2 linked regions of the Paraburkholderia fungorum genome follow. The protein of the gene in region 1 interacts with the protein of each later gene in a pairwise test. Links are inferred from orthologs where the notes say so. Each region holds a gene or a part of one and is shown in the gene's direction. Other genes may lie near its edges. The genes, in order: dnaQ and dnaE.

The links.
Region 2: the proteins of dnaQ (region 1) and dnaE interact in binary tests that used the Escherichia coli proteins (3 or more experiments, as listed by UniProt). The link is inferred for Paraburkholderia fungorum from one-to-one orthologs.

What each region holds. Positions count from the first base shown.
Region 1 is NZ_FNKP01000001.1:2,833,504-2,836,808, forward strand. Bases 106-3,099 are described here. They hold dnaQ (DNA polymerase III subunit epsilon), read left to right. Parts: upstream 106-1,232; coding sequence 1,233-1,967; downstream 1,968-3,099. Other genes in these bases: BLS41_RS12425 (class I SAM-dependent methyltransferase), read left to right, coding at 106-687; rnhA (ribonuclease HI), read left to right, coding at 684-1,130; BLS41_RS12445 (ABC transporter ATP-binding protein), read left to right, coding at 2,577-3,099. Outside these bases: more of BLS41_RS12425, read left to right, coding at 1-105; more of BLS41_RS12445, read left to right, coding at 3,100-3,305. UniProt on the Escherichia coli protein: DNA polymerase III is a complex, multichain enzyme responsible for most of the replicative synthesis in bacteria. The epsilon subunit contain the editing function and is a proofreading 3'-5' exonuclease.
Region 2 is NZ_FNKP01000001.1:1,341,332-1,345,706, forward strand. The notes cover bases 263-4,326. They hold dnaE (DNA polymerase III subunit alpha), read left to right. Parts: upstream 263-565; coding sequence 566-4,126; downstream 4,127-4,326. Outside these bases: BLS41_RS05925 (sulfurtransferase), read right to left, coding at 1-221; BLS41_RS05935 (glycosyltransferase family 2 protein), read right to left, coding at 4,351-4,375. UniProt on the Escherichia coli protein: DNA polymerase III is a complex, multichain enzyme responsible for most of the replicative synthesis in bacteria. This DNA polymerase also exhibits 3' to 5' exonuclease activity. The alpha chain is the DNA polymerase catalytic subunit.

The sequences.
Region 1 (3,305 bases):
TGCCGCGGCCTCGTGCTCGATGCCGCGAGCGGAGCCAGCGCTCCATACACGTTTCCGCACGGCCCGTCGCGTTATTCCGGCAATGGCGCGGTGCCGCTGTCCGCCGCCCCTTCGTTTTCGCCCGCCGGCTTGCCCGCGCCAGCCGGACGCAGCGCGGTATGGTGCGATTTGCTGGATTTGCCGTTCGAAGCCCAAAGCGTCGATCTGATCGTGATGCCGCACACACTGGAATTCACGAGCGATCCGCATCGGCTGCTGCGCGAAGCCGAGCGCGTGCTGATGCCCGAAGGCCAGCTGATCATTCTCGGCTTCAACTCGCTGTCGCTGTGGGGCGCGCGGCAGTCGGTCGGCAAGATGACCGGCCGGCCGTTCGTGCCCGCCGCCGTCGACCTGATCGCGTTCACGCGGCTGAAAGACTGGATCAAGCTGCTGGGTTTCGACCTTGAACGGGGGCGCTTCGGCTGCTATCGTCCGCCGCTCGGCAGCGACCAGTGGCTGTCCCGCTACGCGTTCATGGAAGCCGCCGGCGACCGCTGGTGGCCGATTTTCGGCGCCACCTACATGATCAAGGCGATCAAGCGCGTGCCCGGCATGCGTCTCGTCGGTCCGCTGAAAGTGAAAAAACCTGTTCTCGCCGCGGGCCTGGCGTCCGCCGCCTCACCGAATACTCGCAATCACACTCAATGACTTCCGATCTCATCGATATTTATACCGACGGCGCCTGCAAGGGCAATCCCGGCCCAGGCGGCTGGGGTGCGCTGCTGCGCTTCGGCGACCAGGAAAAGGAACTGTTCGGCGGCGAAGCCAACACGACCAACAATCGCATGGAGCTGATGGGCGTGATCGGCGCACTCGAAGCGCTGAAGCGCCCCTGCAAGGCCGTCGTGCACACCGATTCGCAATATGTGCAGAAAGGCATCAGCGAATGGATTCACGGCTGGAAGAAGAAAGGCTGGATCACGGCGGCTAAACAGCCAGTGAAGAATGCCGATCTGTGGAAACGGCTCGACGCGCTCGTCGCGCAACACGAGATCGAATGGCGCTGGGTGCGTGGGCACAATGGACACCCGGAAAACGAGCGGGCCGATCAACTGGCCAATCGCGGCGTCGCGTCACTCACGCAAATGTGATGACTGTTGCGGAGGGCGCGGCTTAAATTCGCGCCCCTCTCCTGGGTCATTTCTTCGCCGTATATTTTCCGCTGCACATTTTCTGAAGCAGGCTATTCCGACATGCGTCAACTCATCCTCGATACCGAAACTACCGGCCTGAATGCCCGTACCGGCGACCGGATTCTCGAACTCGGCTGTGTCGAGCTGGTGAACCGCCGGCTCACCGGCAACAACCTGCACTTCTATATCAACCCGGAACGCGACAGCGACCCGGGCGCACTGGCCGTCCACGGTTTGACCACGGAGTTTCTGAGTGACAAACCGAAGTTCGCCGAAATCGCCGATCAGTTTCGCGACTTCGTGCAAGGCGCGGACCTGATCATCCACAACGCACCGTTCGACATCGGCTTTCTCGACGCAGAATTCGCACTGCTGGGCTTGCCGAAAGTGAGCACCTATTGCGGCGAGATCATCGACACACTCGCACGCGCGAAACAGATGTTCCCCGGCAAGCGCAATTCGCTCGATGCGCTGTGCGACCGCTTCGGCATCAGCAACGCGCACCGTACGCTGCACGGCGCACTACTCGACTCGGAGCTGCTCGCCGAAGTCTACCTGGCGATGACACGCGGCCAGGAAAGCCTGGTCATCGACATGCTTGGCGAATCGCACGCCGGCGGCGACGCAAATGCGCCGCGGGTTGCGCTCGACTCGCTCGACCTCGTTGTCATTGCCGCCAGCGACGACGAAATTGCCGCGCACCAGTCGGTACTCGACGGTCTCGATAAGCAGATCAAAGGCACCAGCGTATGGCGCGTTGAAACCGTATCGACAACGGATGAGCAAACCGCTTAAAAAGTACTAGACAGGGGTAAAAATTCCTGACATAATTTGAATCTCTTCGGGTGGTTAGCTCAGCGGTAGAGCACTGCCTTCACACGGCAGGGGTCACTGGTTCGATCCCAGTACTACCCACCAGAATTTTGGTGTGTCGATCACCGAAGATTAAAGGGCTCACGTAGAAATACGTGAGCCCTTTTCTATTTTTCGGTCGACGTCGCGGTCCTCAAAGCAGCCCAGACAATCGGACTCAACGCCCTTGCACCGTCCGACTTCGCAGTCAACACCGTAACTTCGTACAATTGCGGCAGCCAAATACTGCTGATATAGTCAGCTTTCGGGCATTCGCCCCATCTGCTTTCTCCACCACTTCATTCGACCATAGGGAGGCGCCACATGTCCGCAGTGCATATCGCTTTCCCACACATGGTCCCGCGATCGCCGTCACGACCTTAACAAGTCGTTGCATCGTCGCTCAAGCGGCCTCGCCTCAACAGGCTAGCCGCACAAAATCCAGACAGTCCGTCGTTCCGTTGCCATCGCATCCCGGCATGCTTTGACTGTCTCGTCCTTTCGCTTCTGACTGGAACCTCGGTGCGCTCGCGCGTCATCGGGTCGTGGCAAATGGCTAACAAAAAACTCGACTTTCGCGGACAAGCCTTCAAGGATGTCCTCGGCTTCACCTTCCTTCACTGGGCGCAACAGCCGTGGCGAATCTTCGTCATCGCAGCGCTCGTACTGTTCGCGGCCCTCGCGGACGTGCTCACGCCACTGTTCGCCGGACGCCTCGCCGATGCCATCGCGTCCGGCCCGGCGGGCGACGCAGTTGCGCTGCACGCAGCAATCACTGCGTTCTGCGTATTGAGCGCGCTCGGCCTGAGCGCCACGCTGCTCCGCCAGGGCATGTACTTCAACATCATTCGGCTCACGCTGAAGATGATGAGCGAGATCGCGGCCAACGCGTTTCATCGCGTGCAACGCTTTTCGACCGACTGGCACGCCAACAGCTTTGCCGGCTCCACCGTCCGCAAAATCACGCGCGGCATGTGGGCGCTCGACCTGCTCAACGACACCTTGCTGATTGCCCTGTTCCCGTCGCTGGTCATGCTGGTGGGCGCGACCGTGCTGCTCGGCTGGCACTGGCCGTTGATGGGCGCAGTCGTCGGGATCGGCTCGGTGGTGTATATCGCGGTGACCGTGGCGATGTCGCTCGGCTTCGTCGCGCCGGCCGCGCGCCTCGCGAACGCATGGGACACGCGCATGGGCGGCGCACTCGCCGATGCCGTCAGCTGCAATGGCGTCGTGAAGGCGTTCGGCGCCGAGGAGCGCGAAGAAGCGCTGCTTCAGCGCGTG
Region 2 (4,375 bases), 1.5 Mb from region 1 along the record:
GACGCGAATTTGCCCTCGAACAGCGGATCGTGGCGGATGTAGTCGATGAAAGCGTCGGTGTTGTCGCGCGTGCCCGCGACGAACAGGTTGATGCCTTCCGGCGCGAGCAGAACGGTGCCGCGCAGGCCGAGCGCATTGCAGCGTTCGGTGACCGGCGCGCGCCATGCGGCGGTGTCTTCAATGGTCGCGAAATAGTACGCGGAGAGATTGACGATACTCATGTGTGTCCAGCGGTAAGAAGTGGCCGGCGTCGCAGAGAGCGGCGCGTATTCAGGCGCTCGCGTTCAGACCCCGCATTGGGAGTCGGCCCGGCGCGGCCAAGTCGAAATAGGCGAAACCGCTATTATCCCTCAACCTGACGTTTTCCCCGACCCGGCCAAATGGCCAGGGGTTTGCGCTAGAGCAAAGCGCGCACTAACTTGCGGAAAAAATTGCCGCGAACGGCTGTGAGTAACGTCCGCAGACATGTGATTAAAGTGGCTGCGGTGCGGTGACGCATCGGTGCCCCAGGCCGAACGGCCAACGTGGCGTTCCGGCCTGAAAACTCCGCGAGGCTGGAGTTACAATGTCGCCCATGTCAGATCCCCGCTTCGTTCATCTCCGCGTCCACTCCGAATTCTCGATTGCCGATGGCATCGTGCGCCTTGACGACGTCGTCAAGGCCGCGGCCAAAGACGGTCAGGGAGCGCTCGCCCTCACCGACCTCGGCAACGCGTTCGGCCTCGTCCGTTTCTATAAGGAAGCCCGTGGCAAAGGGGTCAAACCCATTGCCGGCTGCGACGTCTGGATCACCAATCCCGACGACCGCGATAAGCCTTCCCGTTTGCTGCTGCTGGTCAAAGACCGGCGCGGTTACCTGAATTTGTGCGAATTGCTGAGCAAGGCATCGCTCACGAATCAATACCGTGGACGCGCGGAAGTCGAAGCAGGCTGGCTCGAATCCGGTCTCGGCGAAGGTCTGCTCGCGTTGTCCGGTGCACAGCAGGGCGACGTTGGTCTCGCGCTTGCCGCAGGCAATGAAGAAGCGGCGAAGCGCAATGCGCTGCATTGGGCGAAGGTGTTTCCGAACGGCTACTACATTGAGTTGCAGCGCAGCGGTCAGCCGGGCGGTGAGCATTACCTGCAGCAGGCGGTTGCGCTGGCGGCGTCGCTGAAATTGCCGGTGGTCGCCACGCACCCGATGCAGTTCATGACGCCCGACGATTTCACCGCGCACGAAGCGCGCGTGTGTATTTCCGAAGGCGACATTCTCGCGAATCCGCGTCGCCAGAAGCGCTTTACGGGTGACCAGTATTTCCGCACGCAGGAGGAAATGGCTGCGCTGTTCGCGGACATTCCGTCGGCGCTCGCCAATACGGTCGAAATTGCAAAACGCTGCAATCTCACGCTCGAACTCGGCAAGCCGAAACTGCCGCTGTTCCCGACGCCCGACGGCATGTCGCTCGACGACTATCTCGTGCAGTTGTCGAAAGAGGGCCTCGAAAAGCGTCTCGAACAGCTTTATCCGGACGAAGCCGAGCGCTCTGCACAGCGCGAGACTTATTACCAGCGCCTCGATTTCGAGTGCGGCACGATCATCAAGATGGGCTTTCCGGGCTACTTCCTGATCGTTGCGGACTTTATCAACTGGGCGAAGAACAACGGCGTGCCGGTTGGGCCGGGCCGGGGTTCGGGCGCGGGCTCGCTGGTCGCTTATGCGCTCGGCGTGACCGACCTCGATCCTTTGCGCTACAACCTGCTGTTCGAACGTTTCCTGAATCCGGAACGGGTCTCGATGCCCGACTTCGACATCGACTTCTGCCAGCACGGCCGCGATCGCGTGATCCAGTACGTGAAAGAGAAATACGGCGCGGACGCGGTGTCGCAAATCGCGACGTTCGGCACGATGGCGGCAAAGGCGGCGGTGCGCGACATCGGCCGGGTGCTCGATCTCGGCTACATGTTCACCGACGGCATCGCGAAGCTGATTCCGTTCAAGCCCGGCAAGCACGTCACGATTGCCGACGCAATGAAGGAAGAGCCGCTGTTGCAGGAGCGCTTCGACAACGAAGACGAAGTGCATCAACTGCTCGAACTCGCGCAGCGCGTGGAGGGCCTCACGCGTAACGTCGGCATGCACGCGGGCGGTGTGCTGATCGCGCCGGGCAAGCTGACCGATTTTTGTCCGCTATACACGCAGGGCGACGAAAGCGGCGTCGTGAGTCAGTACGATAAGGACGACGTCGAAGCCGTCGGTCTCGTGAAGTTCGACTTTTTGGGTCTGACCACGCTGACCATTCTGGATTGGGCCGAGCGCTATATCCGCCGTCTCGATCCGTCGAAGCAGGACTGGTCGCTCGGTCAGGTGCCGCTCGACGATCCCGCGTCGTTCTCGATCCTGAAGAAAGCGAATACGGTCGCCGTGTTCCAGCTGGAAAGCCGCGGCATGCAGGGCATGCTGAAAGACGCGCAGCCCGACCGTTTCGAAGACATCATCGCGCTGGTCGCGTTGTACCGTCCGGGCCCGATGGACCTGATCCCGAGCTTCTGCGCGCGTAAGCATGGTCGCGAAGTGGTCGAGTATCCGGACCCGCGCGTCGAATCTGTTCTGAAAGAGACCTACGGCATCATGGTCTACCAGGAGCAGGTGATGCAGATGGCGCAGATTATCGGCGGCTATTCGCTGGGCGGCGCCGACTTGCTGCGTCGCGCGATGGGTAAGAAGAAGGCCGAGGAAATGGCCGAGCATCGCGAGTTGTTCCGCCAGGGCGCCGCGAAGAACGGTCTGACCGCTGAGAAGGCCGACGAAATCTTCGACTTGATGGAGAAGTTCGCGGGCTACGGCTTCAACAAATCGCACGCGGCCGCGTATGCGCTGCTCGCGTACTTCACCGCGTGGCTGAAGGCTCACCATCCGGCCGAATTCATGGCGGCGAATATGTCGCTCGCCATGGACGACACTGACAAGGTCAAGATCCTGTTCGAAGACTGTCTGACGAACAAGATGGCCGTGTTGCCGCCGGACGTGAACCAGTCCGCGTATCGCTTCGAGCCGGTCGCGGAACCTGACGGCAAGAAGTCGAAGACGATCCGTTACGGTCTCGGCGCAATCAAGGGTAGCGGTCAGAACGCGATCGAAGAAATTCTGCGCGCGCGTGAAGACGGTCCGTTTATCGACATTTTCGATTTCTGCAACCGGATCGACCGGCGCGTCGTCAATCGCCGCACGATCGAGGCGCTGATCCGCGCCGGGGCGTTCGACACGTTGCACGCGAATCGCGCGCAACTGATCGCATCCGTTTCGCTCGCGATGGAAGCCGCCGAGCAGGCGGCCGCGAATGCGTCGCAGGCGGGCCTGTTCGACATGGGCGACGCGCCGTCGCAAGGTCATGAACTGGTCGACGAGCCGGAATGGCCGGAAAAGAAGAAGCTGCAGGAAGAGAAGGCCGCGCTCGGCTTCTATCTGTCGGGCCACCTGTTCGACGCTTACAAGAGCGAAGTGCGGCGCTTCGTGCGTCAGAAAATCGGCGAGTTGAAGGAAGGGCGCGACAAGCTGGTCGCGGGCGTGATCGCGTCGATGCGCACGCAGATGACCCAGCGCGGCAAGATGCTGATCGCGCTGCTCGACGACGGCACGGGTCAATGCGAAGTGACGGTCTTCAACGAGACGTTCGAGGCGCACAAGCATCTGTTCAAGGAAGACGAGTTGCTGGTCGTCCAGGGGCAGGCGCGGAACGACGCGTTCACGGGCGGCATCCGCTTTACCGTCGAAACGGTGATGGATCTCGGCCGCGCGCGCTGCCGTTATGCCGAGGCCGTCAAGGTGCAGATGAACGGCAATGCCGACGCGCTGGCATTGCGTCGCGTGCTCGAAGCGCATAGCGCGGGTAAGGACGAGCCGCAAGCAGCGGCGCCGGCGGTTTCGTCGCGTGGCGGCGGAGGCGGGCGTAATGGTGGCGGGTATGGTGACCGTCAGCGTCAGGCGGTGCAGATTCCTAACGGGCTGGCGGTGCAGGTGGTTTATCGCAGCGAAAACGCCGAAGGCGAGATGCGCCTGGGCGACGCCTGGCGCGTGAAGCCGACCGACGAACTGCTCGCGGCGTTGCGCGGTGAGTTTGCAGGAAGCTCGATCGAGATTGTTTATTGACGGTGGGCGGGTTGGTCGGGGCGGTGTCCGTGTCTGTGTTTTCGCGCGGACCCGGACTTCGGCTCAGGCTCAGGCTCAGTCTTTACAGACTCAGGTTCGAGTGAGGTAATAGGCGAGGTAAGGACTTAGTGGCTTATTCCGGCTCCGGTGCGTTCCACGCGTAGCGCCCGGGTCTGCAAGGGGGCAAACCGCGTTGCCCCCACGCTCCTCAACCCACCTCACCGCTATCCCTTCTCCCCCAACCGCGCC